Verrucomicrobium spinosum DSM 4136 = JCM 18804: one gene and its partner. The protein of the gene in region 2 interacts with the protein of the main gene of each other region in a pairwise test. Links are inferred from orthologs where the notes say so. Each region holds a gene or a part of one and is shown on either strand. Other genes may lie near its edges. The genes, in order: uvrA and VSP_RS32885.

The links.
Region 1: the proteins of VSP_RS32885 (region 2) and uvrA interact in binary tests that used the Escherichia coli proteins (3 or more experiments, as listed by UniProt). The link is inferred for Verrucomicrobium spinosum DSM 4136 = JCM 18804 from one-to-one orthologs.

Annotation. Positions count from the first base shown.
Region 1 is NZ_ABIZ01000001.1:3,905,500-3,915,135, forward strand. Bases 3,121-6,665 are described here. They hold uvrA (excinuclease ABC subunit UvrA), read right to left. Parts: upstream 6,285-6,665; coding sequence 3,321-6,284; downstream 3,121-3,320. Other genes in these bases: VSP_RS15740 (protein kinase domain-containing protein), read right to left, coding at 3,121-3,261; VSP_RS15750 (RNA polymerase sigma factor), read left to right, coding at 6,409-6,665. In the rest of the region: VSP_RS15735 (alpha/beta hydrolase), read left to right, coding at 1-755; more of VSP_RS15740, read right to left, coding at 772-3,120; more of VSP_RS15750, read left to right, coding at 6,666-7,080; VSP_RS35705 (exopolysaccharide biosynthesis protein), read left to right, coding at 7,197-7,940; VSP_RS15760 (Gfo/Idh/MocA family protein), read right to left, coding at 8,322-9,497; VSP_RS15765 (golvesin C-terminal-like domain-containing protein), read right to left, coding at 9,586-9,636. UniProt on the Escherichia coli protein: The UvrABC repair system catalyzes the recognition and processing of DNA lesions. UvrA is an ATPase and a DNA-binding protein. A damage recognition complex composed of 2 UvrA and 2 UvrB subunits scans DNA for abnormalities.
Region 2 is NZ_ABIZ01000001.1:8,165,670-8,174,770, reverse strand. Bases 1,896-4,905 are described here. They hold VSP_RS32885 (excinuclease ABC subunit UvrB), read right to left. Parts: upstream 4,507-4,905; coding sequence 2,284-4,506; downstream 1,896-2,283. Other genes in these bases: VSP_RS43720 (hypothetical protein), read left to right, coding at 4,766-4,888. In the rest of the region: tkt (transketolase), read left to right, coding at 1-453; VSP_RS32890 (hypothetical protein), read left to right, coding at 629-1,618; VSP_RS32875 (hypothetical protein), read left to right, coding at 5,108-5,320; VSP_RS38625 (DNA-3-methyladenine glycosylase), read right to left, coding at 5,398-6,030; VSP_RS38620 (adenylate/guanylate cyclase domain-containing protein), read left to right, coding at 6,150-7,436; VSP_RS32860 (hypothetical protein), read left to right, coding at 7,491-9,101. UniProt on the Escherichia coli protein: The UvrABC repair system catalyzes the recognition and processing of DNA lesions. A damage recognition complex composed of 2 UvrA and 2 UvrB subunits scans DNA for abnormalities.

The DNA of each region.
Region 1 (9,636 bases), 4.3 Mb from region 2 along the record:
CCGGCCCGGGGCTGCGCTTTGCCACTGTGAAAAGCAACGCTCTAAAACGACGTGCGGATGTGGCCCTCTTTACCCCACAGGGGTACATGCCCAAGAGCCTCCCTCTCGTGATTCTGCTGCATGGCGTGTATGGCAGTCATTGGGCCTGGGCGCTGAAGGGCGGGGCCCACCGGGTGCTCCAGAGGCTGGTGAGCCGGGATGAGGTGCCACCCATGATGCTCGCCATGCCCTCAGATGGACTCTGGGGCGATGGCTCAGGCTATCTGGCGCACCAGGAGGCGGACTATGCCTCCTGGATCGTCGATGAGGTGCCAGCGGTGGCCGCCCTGTTGGCACCTCAGGTGGAGGGGGCGCCTCAGTTCATCGCGGGACTCTCCATGGGTGGCTACGGAGCGATGCGGCTGGGGGCCCTGAATTCCAAAAGGTTTCGTGGAATAAGTGCACACAGCAGCATCACCGACTATCGGCAGACGCAGGAGTTTGTGGAAGAGCCATTGCACGAGGTCAAGCTGAAGCCGGGTGAGGTGACTTGTGTGGCGGAAGCGATCCGGATGAACCGGGCTCACCTGCCCGCGTTGCGCTTTGACTGTGGCACGGACGACCCTTTGATCTCGCACAACCGGAAACTTCATGAGACCCTGCGGGACGAGGGCATCCCGCACCACTACCAGGAGTATCCCGGTGGACACACCTGGCGGTACTGGAGCACCCATCTGGCGGAGACGCTGCGTTTTTTTGGCGGTTTGGTCAGGTGAAAAGTTCCAGTTGCACCTAGATCCCGACCTCAAGTGAGGCGGTTCGAATCTCTTCTGGTGAGCTCTCCGGTCGGTTGAGCACTTGGATCAGATTCCGCACCTCAGGGCTGCCGATCCCGGGTTCCTTAAACAGAGGGTGCTGAAGGAGATCGGTGATGGAGGGGCGCAGCTGGGGATCGGGATGGAGCATCTGGTTGATGAGCCGGTCCAACGTGCCGACACCCAGACCGAGAAGATTGCCCGAGCCATCGGTGCCCAGGGGGCGGGCGGTATGGTCAGAATCGGTGCCGAACTGCAAAACTTCATTGTACACCTGCTGCTGATAGTTGGGGTCCTCCTTGCTCAAGGTCGCAAAGAGGTGCTGATTGCCATGGAAGAGCTGGAAAGCGGTGATGCCCAGAGCCCAGGTGTCAGACTTTCCGGTGACCACGAAGCCTTCCTCCTCGCCGGGCAAGGGTGCTCCGGACTCAATGGCACGGGACGACGCTAGGACCTCCGGTGCCAGGTGCAGGGTGTTATCGATGGGCTTCCCCTGGAATCGCTGCGAGGTGCCCTGGAGGGAGAATCCGAAGTCGGCCACCTTGGCGCGACCGTCCTCACCCACCAGGAAGTTTTCCGGCTTGATGTCGAGGTGCAGCATGCCTCGGGTCTCCTGAACGTGTTGCATGCCTTGCAGCATGTCGCGCAGCAGGGTCAACCGGGCGAGGTTGGCGGACTCTGGGGTGATGTGGCCGCGGTCCTCGGCCTCCGTGATGCGGGTGCCGACCTTGGCGACGTCTCCCCCGGGGGCCAGTTCCATGGCCAGGAAGACAAGCCCGTTGGGGGAGAGAAAGGCTCCTTTGTACCCCACAATGTTGGGATGGCCCGCACCATGGGCGAGCTGGTGGCTGCGCGCCTCCCGGGCGGAGATCTCAAAGAAGGGCTGGGCGGTCTCCTCATCCAGCATCGGCATGTTCGCGATGGTGGGGTACTTCAGCACGATGCGTTCTGTCTTCTCCACCTCCTTCCCGTCCTCGACTTCCGTCCAGCGGGCTTCGTAGAGGTCCACGATGCCGAGGTCCCCGTGGTTCAAGTAGTCAACGCGATGATAAATGCGGCCGTTGAGCACGCAAGTCTCCGGATCCACCATGTGATTGGAGAGCTGGCTCACCGCGGCTGTGTAGGCCTTGTTGATGAAGAGCTGCACCCGATATGGGGCCGTGTCAAATGAGGCTCCCAGAGCATCCCGCCCGTCGCCAAGGGTGGTGGCGAGCGCGCGGTGCAGGTCTTGTTTGAAGGTGGGTCCTTTGGAGGTGATGAAGCCGAGTTGCTGATCCTCCGTCAGCTGACGAAGGTCCCGGGCCATGAGTTCACCCAGCGTCTTGGAGAGATGTTCAAGTGCGTCATCGTCGCGATTGGCGACGGCTTCCTGAAGGAGTCGTCCCAGGCTCTGGAAGGTGTCCGACTGAAGGGTCTCCCGTGAAACATGCTTGAAGCTGGATTCTTCCAATAGGGGAGGCGCGTCCTGGCCAAGCACCACATCAGTGTGCGGTGTCACTTGATGTGATTGCTGGCGGAAGGCCTCTGCGGCGGAGTCAAAACCGGTGCGCTCGTGTGTGGTGACGTGCTTGAGCCGGTCGCGAGAGAAGCTCTGGATCTCCTGGTTGATTCCGCCCTGGGCGTTCATGCGGTCAGGATCCTCACCGAGTTTTGCAAAGAAGATCTCCTGCTTGGCCGTGGCAAACTCATCGCCCCTTTCCACATGCGTGGGTCGAAGGCGGCCACCCGCATCCTGGAGTTGCTTGTCCAGAGGTTGGTAGTTCTCCAACGGCACGAGTTGCCGGTGGGCCTCGGCTAGGCGGAGGTTGAGCTCGTTGTTGGTGCCCTGAGGATTGGCGCCCTCCAGGTGCAGCTTCAGGGAGCGGAGGGTTTCCACCCTGTGCTCAACGGGGGCACCTTCATGCTCCTGTTCTTGCAACATCACGGCAAGCCGGTCAGCCTCTTCGAGGTGCCTGCAGGGCAGGGTCTGGATCTCACTTTCCACGAACCGGATCATCTCCGCGACGGGGCCGGCATCGCCATGACCTTCGCCCCCGCGATGCTGTTGAATGATCTCCAACTTGACCTTTAGCTGGTTCAATACTGGAAGAAGCTCCGTGTCTGGAGCGCCCTGGGACTTGAGCTGGTGGTATTGTTCCCCCAGTCGGATGGCGGCCTTGTGATTGCTGCCGATCGCAGGATCTGGGGCGAGATGGTTGTTGATCCGGAGGGCCAGGCGCAGTACCCCGTCCTTGAGATTCGCATAGCGGGAGGCCCGGCCGATCGCGGTCTTGATGCCCACGCGGCTCAGCAGATTTTCGGTGGAGACTCGGTCCCCGCCCAGGCGGGTGTTGATGCTGTCCACTACGGTCTGCTGGGAGGCGCGGGCCGTGCCATTAGGGCTGATCTTGATGCCGCCCGGCTGGTCCTGCTGGGGGGCATGGCCTGGATTGAGATGCTGCTGCGACTGGGTTCGGGTGACGTTCATAGCGATGGCAGTGGGTGAAGGCGCGTGTGTCTTCTACTCAGCCTTTGTGGCTATGGCGGTTACACCGTGGAGGATTTGCTGGACTTGCTGGTGGGGGCGGGTGTTAGCACCTGACGAAGAAATCTCCCGGTGGGGCTGGCCTTGTTGGCGGCCAGCTTTTCCGGGGTGCCTTCAGCCACGATCATGCCGCCCTCACTGCCCCCACCGGGGCCGAGGTCGATGACCCAGTCGGCACACTTGATGACGTCCAGATTGTGCTCGATGACGATGAGGGTGTTGCCCGCGTCGCGGAGTTTTGTGAGCACTCCCAGCAGCGTCTGAATATCCGCAAAGTGGAGTCCAGTGGTGGGCTCATCCAGCAGGTAGAGGGTGCGCCCGGTGGCTTTTTTCGCCAGTTCTGCGGCGAGTTTCACGCGCTGGGCTTCGCCGCCAGAGAGGGTGGCCCCGCTCTGGCCGAGCTTCACATAGCCCAGACCGACCTGTTCCAGCGCATGCAGCTTGGGGAAGATGTTGGGCTGACGGTCAAAGAAGCGGCAGGCCTCGGCCACGGTCATCTCCAGCACCTCGGAGATGCTGCGCCCTTTGTAGGTGATCTCCAGGGTCTCTGCATTGTAACGGCGGCCCTGACACTGATCGCACGTGACCTGCACGTCGCTGAGGAAGTGCATGTCAATCGTGAGCACACCATCTCCGCCACACTTCTCACAACGGCCCCCGGCGACGTTGAAGCTGAAGCGGCTGGAGTCATACCCGCGAACCCGGGCGGAGGGGAGCTGGGCAAAGAGATCCCGGATGGGCGTGAAGGCCCCGGCATAGGTGGCGGGGTTGGAGCGCGGACTGCGGCCGATGGGAGACTGGTCGATGACCACCACCTTGTCCACGCCATGCAGCCCGGAGAGATGGTCATGCTCACCGGGCTCGTCCTTGGCGTTGTAGAAGTGCCGCATGAGGGCGCGCCGCAGAATGGCATCTACCAGGGAGGACTTCCCGCTGCCGGAGGGGCCGGTCACGCAAACGAAACTGCCGAGGGGGAAGGAGACGGTGACGTTCCGCAGATTGTGCTCCCGGGCACCGTGGATGGTGATGCAGTCTGGCTCGTCCCGATGGGAGGCGGATTCATCCACGAGGAGTTGTTTCTGCGATCCGCGCCAGGGGATGCGGGTGCGGGGCACCGGAATGGAGATGCGGTGGTCCAGATAGGCTCCTGTGGTGGAGTGCTCATTCCGCATGACCTGGGCGGGGGTGCCCTCTGCGATGATACGGCCTCCCAGCGGCCCGGCACCGGGACCCAGCTCGATGATCCAGTCCGCGGCCCGCATGGTGTCCTCATCATGCTCGACAACGAGCACGGAGTTGCCCAGATCCCGCAGACGCTTGAGCGTGCCGATGAGGCGCTCGTTGTCGGCCGGGTGGAGGCCGATGCTGGGCTCATCCAACACATAGAGGACGCCCGCGAGACCGGCCCCTATCTGAGTGGCCAGGCGGATGCGCTGGGCCTCGCCGCCGGAGAGGCTGCCGCTCTCCCGATCCAGTGAAAGATAGCCGAGGCCCACTTGATCCAGGAAGTCCAGACGCTTGAGGATCTCCTTTTGAAGTTCCTCGCAGTAGGTGCGCTGTAGATCGGTCAGCACCAGTTCTCTCACCCAGGGGATCGCATCGCGGATGGCCAAGCGGGTGATGTCATGAATGTTGAGCTGGGGCCGCGGTGTCGTGGCTGCGGTACCCAGCAGTACGGCCAGCACCTCCGGGCGCAGGCGGCGGCCTTGACAGGTCTTGCACGGCAGCGGGTTCATGAAACGAGCCAGCATGGACCGCAGCTTGTCCGTCCTGGTCTCTGCGTACATGCGCTCCACCTGCGGTACCAGGCCTTCAAAAGGTTTGGCCAGACTGCGTTTGTTCCCATCGAGCTTCCAGCCAGTGGGTACGGCTGTTTTGCCCGTACCCTGGAAGAGGGCTTCCTTGAAGGCAGCCGGTAGTTTTTTAAACGGCGTGTTCATATCGGCGCCGAAGTGTCCGGCCAGGCCCTCCACGGCGCGGTCATGCAGGGCTTTCAGACGCGGTTGCCGCGTCCACCATGTCTTCACCGCCCCTTCCGCCAGGGTTTTGGACTCGTCTGGCACGAGCAGATGCGGGTCCGCCGCCATGAGGGCTCCCACACCTTCACAGGCGGGACAGGCTCCCAGGTGGGTGTTGAACGAGAAGTGCTTGGGGGTGAAGTCTTCCAGCACCAGCCCCGTCTCGGGGTTGGCATAGGCGGTGGTGAAGGTGCGGACCTCCCCGGCCTCGCCTGGACCGGTGAGAAAGCGCACCTCTCGCGGGTTCCATTTGAGCGCTGTTTCGAGCGCCTCCATGAGGCGGGTGCGTACGCCTTCCCGGATGACGAGCCGATCCACCACGATCTCGATGGAATGGGGCTCGGCCCGGGGTGTGCGGAGTTTCTCATCCAGCTCCAGGATCTCGCCATCCAGCCGCACACGGACGAATCCCTGGCGCTGTAGTTTCTCAAAGAGGCCGCGGAAGTCGCCTTTCTCGTGATCGACGGCGGGTGCCAGGACGATGGCCCGGGTTCCTTCAGGCAGGGTCAGGATCTCCTCGGCGATCTCGGCGGAGGTCATTTTCCGCAGGCGCACGCCCGTGGTGGGATCGTGCGGCTGCCCGGCGGCTGCGTAGAGGACGCGCAGGTAGTCGTAGATTTCAGTGACGGTCGCGATCGTGGAGCGGGGATTGTGCGCCACGGTGCGCTGCTCGATGGCCACGGCAGGTGACAGGCCGTCAATGAAGTCCACATCCGGCTTGTCGAGCTGGTCCAGGAACTGCCGTGCATAGGCGGAGAGGCTCTGCACATAGCGGCGCTGGCCCTCGGCGTAGAGTGTATCGAACGCCAGGGAGGACTTGCCGGAACCGCTGACTCCGGTGAGCACCACAAGCTGGCCTCGGGGGATGTCCACATCCACATTGCGCAGGTTGTGCTGCCGGGCACCCCGCACGCGGATGATGTTTTCTGCTACAGGGCGGGAATTCATGGGGCAGGGGATTGTCAACATCCACCGGAAGGGGGGCGGCATCAAGGCACAGTGCCGGGCGGGAGGTCAAAAAGTTCTGAAATATCGGCGCAACCTTCTCAAACACCGTGTGTTTACGATGTCCATGTCCACCCTGACCTTGCGAACCGTCCCAGCCTTACTAGCTTGGAACATGCCGGAATGGACTCCGACACCCGCAACACCCCAACCTGCCGTGGATGCCTCCGCGGACGAGGAGAGTGTGCGACTGATGCTCAGGGTGAAGGAAGGAGACATGCGGGCTTTTGAACAACTGGTGGAGATGCATCAGCGTGCCGTGATCGGCACCGTGGCCCGGATGCTGAACAACATGGACGATGCGCACGACATCGCGCAGCAGGTCTTTGTGCGAGTGTGGCGCTCCGCCGCCCGCTACGAGCCCAGTGCGAAATTCACCACCTGGCTCTTTACGATTGCGCGGAATCTCGTCTTCAATGAGATGCGGCGTCGTGGGCGGAAGAAGGAGGTCTCCATGGAGGAGGATCAGGAGGAACACCATCGGGAGCATGCCACCTCACCCAGGCAGAATCCTGACAATGTGGTCGCCCAGGGGGAAATGGAGACCGCAATCGACCGTGCCATCCAAAGCCTGCCGGAAAAGCAACGCCTGGCAGTGAGCCTGCGCAAAGATGCGGACATGCCCTATGAAGAGATCTGCGAGATCCTCGGCATGTCTCTCTCGGCCGTGAAGAGCCTGCTCTTCCGCGCAAGAAACGAACTCAAGGAGAAGCTGTCAGCCTTTCTGGACGAGTCCTGAACGGCAAATTTCACCAGCTCTCTGTCGGGTGACGTGACTGGATCGTGACACGCGGTGGCTGCTGGGGGGAATAATTCTGTTGGCAACCTGTCCGTGCGTGTGGCACCTCAGAAGTGATGCCCACGTCCCCCCTGCCAAGCATCCCGGCGGCCTCTGAGTCTGCTGACGCCCAACCCAAGAAGCATCCGGCACTGTCGGAGCAGATCGGGGCGGTCTTGTTGTCGATGGGGGAGCGGTCCATCCGCCTGCGGGACATCATTGAGGTGCTGCATGGCGGCACCTATCTGATGCTGCTGATCCTGCTGGCACTGCCTTTCTGCATGCCCATACCTCTGCTAGGGCTCTCTACGCCCTTTGGCGCGGTCATTGCCATCATTGGCCTGCGTCTGGCGCTGAGGAAAGAACCGTGGCTGCCAGACCGGGTGTTGAATGTGGAGCTCTCCCCGAAGATGGCGGGTCGCATCCTCGGGGCCAGTCAGAAGGCGGTGCGTGGCCTGGAGAAGATGCTCCGTGTGCGGTGGTCGGTGCTGGTGGATCCACCGGTGTTCCAGCACTTGTACGGTGCCATCATCTTCGCGTGTGGGTGTCTGCTCCTGCTGCCGCTGCCCATTCCCTTTAGCAATGTGCTGCCAGCCGTCCCTGTGATCCTTCTCTCCGGAGCCTTGCTGGAAAGGGATGGCAAATTCGCCGTCGGTGGTCTCGCCATGTTTCTGATCAACCTGGCCTTCTTTGGTGCGATCTTCCTGGGCGGCGGCGTGGTGATCAGCTGGCTGGAATCCTGGTTCAGCGGCATCTACGATCCCGAGGAACCTCTCACGCCTGCCTTGGAAGAGATTCTGGAGCAGGGGGTTGCCCCCTAGAACCGGAGTGGCAGATCGACTGGTGCGTCTCGAAACGCGCCAGCGTCTTGGAGTACGGTGGCTCGACACCGTTTTCGCGAGCTTGTGGCACTTGGTCCTTCCAAGTGGCCTTCTTCAGCCGGTGGTGTCGATCCGTCAGAGGCAGTGGGCGTGAGGATGACATCCCTGGGGTAATGGTCCACCCTGACACACTGCCTCCAGGTGATGTGGATCGTTTGTTGAACTCCCTTGGAGTTCTATTGAGTTTGCATCGCTACCCCGGGGTGGCGACGGCTTCGCGGTCTGACCCCGGGGCATTTTGTCTCACGCCGTTGGCGTGAATCTTCTATCAACAGCTGCAAACGCCAGCTGCCAAGCCGAGGAGCGACCTTTTTCGACCAGTTACACCCCCACCCATGTCTGCTTCTCACTGCTCTGCAGGATGGCCTCGCAGAGCTTCACCTCATGGTGGCCGTCATCGGCGGTGGCGTAGAGCACCGGAGTGGTCTTGCCACTGGCAATGTGCTCGTACACGGCGCGGTAGTGCATTTTGTGCCCATCCGGGAAGCCCTCGGCATGGCCGCCAGGGTTGTCGGTGAAGTTCGCCACATCTTTGTCGAATCCGGCGGTGTTACGGGTGAGAACCTGATTGGGTTGGTCGCGATACCCGGCCTGGATTTCGTTGGGCTGCTGGAACTCCCACTGCACGCTGCCTTTGGTGCCGTAGATGCCCATGTAGAGGCTGCACTTCCAGCCCGCGGCCACCTGGGAGATGGCGCAGTTCGCATGCGTGCCGGACACATGACCATGATCAGCGTCGCCGAACTTCAGCAGCACGCTGCCGAAGTCCTCGGTATCCACTTCATACGGGACCATATTGGCGGGATCGACCTGGGAGGTGAAGGTCTGCACCTCGCCGGTGGGCCGGTAGCGCGTTTTGTGAAAGGTTTCCAGTGTGGCAAAGACGGACTCCGCCCGGGCCCCGAGGATAAAGGAAACGGCGTCGATCCAGTGCGTGCCGATGTCGCCCACGGCCCGCAGTTTGCCGCCCTCGCTGGAGAGCACACGCCAGTTGTAGTCCGTCTCCTTGAGCAGCCAGTCCTGAAAGAAATGCCCCTGCACGTGGATAATGCGGCCGAGCTCACCGCGCTGCACCATGGCGCGCATCTGGAGGATGGCCGGGTAGAAGCGGCAGAGATAGTTCACGGCAAAGACGCGATCGCTGGCGGCTGCGGCGGCCACCACTTTGGCGGTCTCCTCCGTGGTCATGCCGAGGGGTTTCTCACACACCACATGCTTGCCCGCGGCGAGAGCTGCCAGCGACTGCTCCACATGCACGCGGTTGGGAGAGGTGATGTGCACGACGTCCACATTGGGGGAGTGGATCAGGCTCTGGTAGTCGTAGTCACCGTACACCTCGGGGACACCCCATTGATCCGCCAGAGCCCGGGTGCCCTTGGTGGAGCCGCTGATCGCGGTGATCTGGACGCCCAGGCGTTTCAGGGCCTCGATATGGACGGGGGCGATGAAACCGGTGCCAATGATGCCAGCGCGGAGGTGATGCAGAGGAAGGGGCATGGGTGGAAGGGAGCGAGGAAAAAAGTGAGGGACAGTCGGGAGGCGGGGATTCAATCGGATTCAGGGACTCCGGGCAAGCTCCAAGCGCTTATGGCCGGGGCGGGGTCTCTGGGACGGGAAGAAACTGGACGGCATCTGC
Region 2 (9,101 bases):
AACGACGGCCCCACCCTTCTGGCCCTCTCCCGTCAGGACCTGCCCAACCAGGGCGGCACCCCTGCCTCCGTCCGCCGCGAAGGCACCCTCAAGGGTGGCTACGTGCTCGTGAAGGAAACTGGCACGCTGAAGACCATCCTTCTCGCCACCGGCTCCGAAGTGCAGCACGCCGTGGATGCCGCCAAGCAGCTTGGCGAAGGCGTCCGCGTTGTCAGCCTTCCCTGCTTTGAGCGTTTCGACCGTCAGCCCCAGGCTTATCGCGATGAAGTGCTGCCCCCCGCAGTCACCAAGCGCGTCGCCATTGAGGCCGGTGTTTCCGCCCTCTGGTGGAAATACGTCGGCACCGAAGGCAAGATCATCGCCATCGACCGCTTCGGCCTCAGCGCCCCCGGCAATGTCGTCATGAGCGAACTCGGCATCACCGCCGAGAACGTCGTGGCCGCTGCGCAGTAAGCTGAGCAGGCAGCAGATCATTTGAGAACCGGGCAGCCTGCGAGGGTTGCCTGGTTTTTTTGTGAGGTGCGGTCTTGTGAGAGACATCCATCCGCACGCCTGATGCTTGATTTCATGGAGAAAACCTGATGGGATGGACGCGAGTCCGAACAAATCGCCCAACCCTTCCCGCCCTATGAATGTGTCAGCTATCGTGAAGCATTATTGCCTTCACTTCGTCGGATGGATTTGCGTGGGGCTCGTGTTTCCGCATCCGGCAGTCGCGGAAGACATCCAGGTCCCGGACTCGCTTCCCACTGAAGTGGTGGCGGCGTTCGAGGCGGCGAAGACGGCGAAACTGTATTCCCTAGAACCTACGGGAGAAATGCTGCCGCAGCATGAGCGTCTGCACAACGAACGGGTCCTGGGTGACACCACACTGACTTGGGAGCAAACTGCGACGGCATTCCGTTTGATCAAAAAGGGGGTTGCCGAAGGCCATGATCGACTGGCGTTCTGCTTCGCCCCCAGACATGCCCTCAGAGTAACGACAAGGGAGCATCACTATGATCTCGTGATCTGCTTCGAGTGTGTAAGGATCGACGTCTATCGTGACCAGGAACGGCTTTCCTCCGTTGGGCTGACGGCTTCACCCGAGTACTTCAACTCGCTGCTCGATGCGGGCCGTGTGCCTCTTTCGGATAGCAGCTATGAGATGGAGGAGAAGGAGAGGAATTTTTATGCCGAAAAAGAAGCCCGGTGGCTGGCTGGTATGCCAGGGTCAATCCGGCCAGTTTGGGTGGCCTGGCAAGCAGAGGGTGAGAAGAGAGATCTGAAGAAGCTGCAGGTGCCTCTGGCGAAGCAGTTCCCCCAAGCAGAGGACCGCATCCTGTCTCTCTTTACCTGGTATGCTCAGGACGACCGCTGGGCCTCAGACTCCAACTATGCGTCAGCCCCCAGGTTGATGCTGGAGCAGTACGGCGATGCGGATTTCTTGACGGTTGGGCAGCGGGACGATTTTACAACGGCCCAACTCGAAGGCGCGGCCAGATACCTGGTTGGCTGGCCGACCACAAGACTGGCCGTGCTGCCCGCGAAGCTGAAACAGAAGCTGCTGGTTCACGTCGTAAACCAGAAGGATGCCCGGAAAAGTGCATGGGCCAGGCACGCTTTTGGGCCGAGGTAGGGTTATTTGATTCATTGAACCGACTGCGAAGCTTCTGCCGACTAAAGTCGGTACTCCAACCCGCTTCGATCATGTCATACGGCGGAATGACATCACAGGTGTGATGGCGTTGTGGAGGGCGAATTCTTGCAATCTCAGGGGCTCGCGAACTGACTCGCGTAAACGCGGAACTCCAACCCTGCCAGCGGGAACGGAGAGGGTTGGAGTACCGACTTCAGTCGGCTCAGGAACGCATCCTCCCCAAGGCTCTCTTTACATGCACCCTTCGACATCGCAGACCCAAAAGAATCACCTCGAACCCATACGCCTCCAATATCTGGACGCGCAGCGTCTTTGGAGTGCGTGCGGGAACCGCCGCTTTGGCGCCTCTTGTGATATCCTGCCACCCAAGCGCTCGACCAGCGCCATCGCGCCAACCCAGACTTCCTGACCCGCGTAAACGCGGAACTCCAACCCAGCGGCGGGGACGGAGAGGGTTGGAGTTCCGCATTCATGCGGTCAGGGTCGCATCTTCCACGACTGCCTGCTCGGCAACAAGTTTCCTCGAACCTGACCCCTCCGCCCCCATCAAACATCCGCAGGCCGATGCCTGGTACCCCGCGCCACCCCGCCCCCAACACCTTGACCCACTGACGCACTGACGCACTGCCCACTGACTCACCGACCTACCCCCTCTTCCCTTTTCCCTTCTCCCTTGACCCTTTTTTCACCCCATACTTCACTTTCTTCTGCGCGGGCATCATGCCGGTGTCTTCAATGCCCGCTTGTTTCTTGAGCTCGCGTATCTGGTCACGGAGCAGGGCGGCACGTTCGTACTCGAGCTTCACGGCGGCCTCGGCCATCTCGGATTCCAGTTCGCGGATGACCTCGGTTACGGCATAGCCCCCGGCCTCATCCCGGACCATGCTTTCCTCCACATTCCGTCCGGCCTGGTAGGTGTGCAGGCTCTCCTGCACGGCGCGCTGCACGGTCTGCGGGGTGATGCCGTGCTTCTCGTTGTGATCTTCCTGCCGTTCGCGGCGGTAGGCGCTGATGTTGATCAGGGCCTGGATGCTCTGCGTGATCTGGTCGGCAAAGAGCACCACCTCTCCGTTCACATGCCGGGCGGCGCGTCCGGCCGTCTGCAGCAGCGAGGTCTCGCTGCGCAGGAAGCCTTCCTTGTCCGCATCCAGGATGCACACAAGGCTCACCTCGGGAAGGTCGAGGCCTTCCCGCAGGAGGTTGATGCCCACGAGGATGTCGAACTCCCCGGCACGCAGGGCGCGCAGAATCTCCACACGCTCGATGGCGTCGATCTCACTGTGCAGGTATCGAACCTTCAGGTCCAGGTTCCGCAGGTAGTCGGTGAGATCCTCGGCGGTGCGCTTGGTCAGGGTGGTCACCAGGACCCGCTCATTCTTCTCGATGCGCTGGCGGCAGAGCTCGATGGTCTCGTCAATCTGGCCCTTGAGCGGGCGCATGGTGACGATGGGGTCCAGCAGCCCGGTTGGGCGGATGATCTGCTCCACGATGAGATGGCGGCCCTTCGTGGTGACGTCGAACTTCTCCAAAGGCTCGGCGCTGCCGGAAATGCGGACGATGGGTTTGGACCTCGAACCCGGGACCATGGCGGGCACTCCCTCTTCCTCGCCGATGCGTTCGCGCTTGTGCGGGATGTAGCCGGTGTTGCCCACGATGCTGTTCTCCACCTCGAACGTGGCGGGCGTGGCGCTCACGTACACGATCTGGTGCATCTTCTTCATGAACTCCGGGAACTTCAGCGGCCGGTTGTCCATGGCGCTGGGCAGGCGGAAGCCGTGCTCTACCAGCACCGTCTTGCGGGAGCGGTCGCCCTCGTACATGCCACCGATCTGCGGCACGGTGACATGGCTCTCATCCAGGAAGAGCATGAAGTCATCGCGGAAGAAGCTCAGCAGGGTGCCCGGGGTGCTGCCGGGTTCGCGGGAAGCCAGGTGGCGGCTGTAGTTTTCAATTCCCTGGCAGAAGCCCATCTCCTGCATCATCTCGATGTCATACTCGGTGCGCATGCGCAGCCGCTGGGCTTCCAGCAGCTTGCCCTGCTGCTCGAACTCTGCGATGCGGGCGTCCAGCTCCTCGCGGATGGCCTTGATGGCGCGTCGCAGCTTGTCTGCCGGTGTGACGAACTGCTTGGCAGGGTAAAAGGTGTAACCCGGCAGCTGACCAGTAGCCGTGCCAGTGAGTGGATTAAAGACGCTCATGCGGTCGATCTCATCGCCGAAGAACTCCACGCGAATGGCCTCATCCTCCAGGTAGGCAGGGAAGACCTCGATGACGTCACCCCTGGCCCGGAACTTGCCGCGGCCGAAGGCAATGTCATTGCGCTCATAGAGCATGTCCACCAGGCGGGTGAGGAAGCTCTCGCGGGTGATCACATCGCCCACCTTCAAGGGCAGCATCATGCCCTCATAGTCCTCGGGCGAGCCCAAGCCGTAGATGCAGGAGACGCTGGCTACGACAATGACATCCTTGCGCGTGAGCAGAGCACCCATGGTGGAGAGGCGCATCCGCTCGATCTCCTCGTTGATGCTGGAGTCTTTCTCGATGTAGGTGTCCGAGCGTGCGATGTAGGCCTCGGGCTGGTAGTAGTCGAAGTAACTGACGAAGTACTCGACCGCGTTGTGGGGGAAGAAGTTCTTGAACTCCGAGTAGAGCTGCGCCGCCAGCGTCTTGTTGTGCGACATGATCAACGCCGGTTTGCCGATCTGCGCGATGATGTTGGCCATCGTGAAGGTCTTGCCCGATCCCGTCACCCCCAGGAGGGTCTGGTGCCGGTTGCCAGCGCGGACGGATTTCACCAGCTTGGCGATGGCCTGGCCCTGGTCTCCTTCGGGCGAGTAGTGCGAGTTGAGTTGAAACGGGCTGCTCACCTGAACACCTATCACAACTGTGTCCCGGATGCAAATCCTCCGAAATGTAACACCTCTCTGCCCCGAAAAAGACAACCGTGCCGCCCGGCATTCGCGAAGCGTTGATGTTGCCCTCGAAAAGATGCGACTTCCTGTTCCCCACAGCGATCTTGCTTTCTAGTTGGCAAAAGCAATAGTTCACGTTATATCGCCGCGCGGTGCATGGCGAAAACCTGCATCGCAAAACAGTACCACCAACGACCCCAACAAAATCATCACCATGAAATCCACTCTCGTCGCCCTCGTGCTGGCCACCGCCGCTCTTACCCTGGCTTCCTGCGCTTCCAAGAAGCCCGCTCCTGCTCCCGCTCCTGTGGACATGGGCGTGCACAGCGGCAAGTAATCCAGCTTGTTTAGCCCTTTGATCAGGCGCGGTGGGGCAACCCAACGCGCCTTTTTGTTTCAAGGTTCTGGACAAAATGTGTCCACACAGTGGAATAATTGCGGTACCTGAAACGTCTCATGAGAGGCTTCTTAACAGCTTTGTTAAGTTGCTGGTCTGAGACACTCAGACCCCGATAAAAAAATACCAACTCACCAACCATCCACCAACCAAGCCATTATGATCCGTGTTCTTTCCCTTGCCGCCGCTGTGGCCACGCTGAGCCTCGCCTCCTGCGCCTCCATGAAGAAGAAGGACTGCAGCGCCTGCTGTGACTCCAAGAAGCCCGCCGCCGCTCAGAAGGCATGCTGCGCCTCCACCGACAAAGCGAAGGCCAAGAAGGGCGGCGAATGCTGCGAAGCCGATGCGGCCAAGCCCGCCAAGAAGAAGTAAGGCCAGCGGGAAGCGCAACGCCTTCCCCTTTGCCTTTCTCTGCCGCCGTTCCGGGCTTGGTTCCGGACCGGCGGTTACTATTTGCGGCCTGCCCTTTTCCTGGACGTCGCCCCCGGCACTTTCACCTTTCCAAGAGGCACGCTCACATGCGCATGCCCGACGGCCACGAATCGCCATTTGAAGTCCACCGCCTTCCTGATCCCCACGCGAATGTCCTCCGCCACCACCTGCCCCGGTGCCAATGGGACAGCGGGGACCCGTAGCCCGACGCCCCCCGGCCGACCTGCGCCCGTCATGGGGGTGCCATGATCCGAGCCCCTGATGCCCAGGGCCAGGGTGAGCTTCCCCGGACCGGAGCAGAGTTCCCCCGGGTGCTCCCGACCCCGACGCTGGCGCATTTCAGCCTGCCCCTCGCGAGGTTCCAGGGCGCGGATGAGGATCAAGCCGTTCTGAGGGCCTCCCTTCACCAGCAGATTGAAGAGCCAGTACATCCCATAATTGAAGTACACGTAGGCCGTTCCCGGCTCCATCACCCGCATAAACTCCCGGGCGCTGGGGCGGCTGGCCGTGTGACTGGCCGCATCGCCCACCTCCGCGTAGGCCTCTGTCTCCACAATGATGCCGCTGCACCCATGCCATACCAGCTCCATGCCGACGAGCTCGCGGGCGACCGTCAGCACATCCCTCTGAAAGAAGTCTTGCTTCAACATCCTGCTTCTGTTTGATGGAAGAATCGGCGGTAGCGGCGATTCTGTTGTTCCTACGGTCATGGGGCCGGCGGGCTCTGAACGATTGAAGACGATGGGAACTGGCACTGCAACACCTGACCATGGCTGAACAAGCGAGCACGACGCAAGCAGCTGAGTCTAGCAACATCGCCATAGACACTGGCGTGGGGCCGATCGAGGGCGGGGCCTACCTGCGGGTGTTGCGCCAGGAGCAGCTCAAGAATGCGCGCTCCTTTCACTGGTACCGCCTGGTGGCCGTGACGGGATTCTTGGTGCTGGAACTGTGGCTCCATGGCATGCAGTGGTTGGTTGAGGGCCGCGCTTCTACGTTCTCCATACTGCTGGCCTACTGGGCAATCGTACTGGCGCTGCTGGTGGGCACCTTCTTTTCACCACGGATAGGACGCCTGGGCAGCCTGGCGGTGCCGTTCCTGGACATGCCGATGGTGTTTTTCTGCCAGTGGAATCTCATCGCCACCATGCCGGCCGATCCTCGCATTGCGGGGAACTTTACCATCGGGATCTTTGTCTCGCTCATCATGCTGGCCGCCAGTTCCCTGGAGCGCTGGCAGATTTACCTCTCGGGAATTCTGGCCGCCTCCCTGCAGTTTATTTTGCATCGCGCGGCGGGAGAAGGGCCGTTCGGCACCCTGGGGGGCATGGTGGTGATCCTCGTGGCAGCAGCCATGTGCGACTTTGCCAGACGCAACCGTCTGGCAGCCATCGAGGCGCTCTATCAGGAGCAGGTGCGGCGGGAGCGACTGGGCCGTTACTTTTCTCCTCAAGTGGCCATTGAGATCGAAAAGGGCTCTTCCGGCCTTAGCGACGGTCAGTGGAGCGAGGTGACCGTCCTCTTCAGTGACCTCCGGGACTTCACCACCCTCTCCGAGCGGCTGGACACGCATGAGATCGTGAAGCTGCTCAACCAGTACTTCGAGCACATGGTGCACCTCGTCTTCGAGCATGGCGGCACCTTGGACAAGTATATCGGCGATGGCATGATGGCCTACTTTGGCGCGCCGCTGGCAACGCCCAACCATGCCGAGCGAGCGGTGCGATGCGCCCTCGCCATGAAGGCCGCATTGGTGGAGATCAACCACCGTCGAACCTCCCGCGGGGAGCCTGAACTGCGCATGGGGGTGGGCTTGCACACCGGCATGGCCGTGATCGGCAGCATCGGCGCGCCGCACCGGCGGGAGTACACGGCGATTGGCGACACTGTGAACCTCGCCGCACGCATCGAGCAGCTCACCAAGAAGCATGACGAGGACATCCTGCTCTCCAGCGACACCCGGGACCGGGCCGGTTCGGAGCTGAAGTTCAAGGAGATTACTGAGACCACGGTGAAAGGGCGTCACGCCAGCGTGCGCGTGTTTGCCCCGGTGTAGGTGTCAGTCCGCCTGTCACAACTTCAGCGGGTTTTGACATGAAGGGGGTAAACCATGTTCTGTCCGCTTCCCACCTTCAAGCCCGACCACGGGGTGCTCCGCCCTGACCCGGCATTTCGTCCCGTCCTCAAGACCGTCCTGGCCCGGGTGTGCGCGTGTGCCGTGGGGGTGGCGGTGCTGGATGCCCTGCTGCATCCCCATCCAGCGACTGCCGCCTCCCCCAGCATCTCCATGCCTGCTCCAGTCCAGACCCGTGATCTCGCCGCGCGTTTCCAGCCGTTCCCTCCCGAGGCCAGGCAGGCCCTGCTCAAGTTGTTTCCCGGGGGCCGCGGGGATGCTTCACATCTGGCAGACAGCTTTGAGGGGGACTGGTACATGCACGAGGGGGATCTCATCGTGGACAGCGGTTTCAGGAACAACCTCAACCTGGTCGTGCGGGGCAACCTGATTGTCCGGGGCGTGCTGAGTGATCTGGATGACTCCGCCAGCCTGGTGGTGACCGGAGACGTGCTCGCGCATCACATCCTCAGCCGCCAGTTGCTCGTGGTGCTGGGTTCACTGCGCTGCAGCGGCCTCGTGCATGCGGACTACAATGACTGGTCCTTTGAGGTTTGGGGCCCCGTCTTTGAGAGCCGTGCCTATATTATCACGGACCGTTCCACCATGCACCCCGATGATCTGAAGGTGGAGTACCTTTACAACGCGGACTCCGCCACTGGCAAGGGAACGGCGGAGAAAGTCCTGCATGAATCCCTCGTGCGCTGGCAGGATGAAGAGGGCGACCAGTACCGGCGTGAGATGCATAAAGGCAAGGTGCGCTGGCTCGATGAAGAGGGCGCTCCCCTGGAGGCCGCCGTCGCCAAGAAGCTCAAAATCACCGGAAGCCTGCCTGCGGGAATCGAGGAAATAGCCGCCGTCTGTGACACGGGCAGGCCCCCTTTCATCACCCCGGTCCTGAAGCACCAGGACTGGCGGCTGGATCCCACGACGGATGCCGGTGTGGTGGCAGATCATGCCGCGGCCAAAGACGTAAGCGAAAGAACCGCCGCGGCGGGACATTCGCGCCTGCCGCAGGAGTGGGTGGTGCGTCTCGCCACCGATCCTGCACCCGAGGTGCGTCGTGTGGTGGTTCATCATCCTAAACTGCCGGCAAAGGAGGCCGCCTCCCTGGCGACCGACCCGGAGGCGAGCGTCCGCCAGCAGGTGGCGGCGAGCCGTCATGCCGCGCCCCTGCTGGAAGGGCTGGTGGCGGATCCTGAAACCAGTGTCCGACGGGCCTGCGCCTCCCATCCCGCCCTGACGGATGACCAGCGCCGCCGCCTGCTGCACGACCCGGAAAAACGCGTCCGCCTCCGGGCTGTGCGATACCTTCCGGTCACCGCCGCCTGGGTAAAGGAGCTCCGCAACGCGAAGGAGGAGGAGCTGGTCGCCTGGGCTGTGCAGCATGAGGGTGATGAGGTTGTTTCATCCGATCCAGGCGTCGCCATGAACGCGGGCGATTGGAAGAAAGACCTCGCAGATGAGCGTCCCGCCGTCCGTGTGGCCGCCCTGGGCAAGGCACCTCGCGGTGAACTGTTTCCGTATTTGCACGAACATCAGTCGCAGTTCGCAAAGGACCCTTCGGCAGACGTTCGGCGCGCTCTAGCCATGGCCTCCCGGGATGCT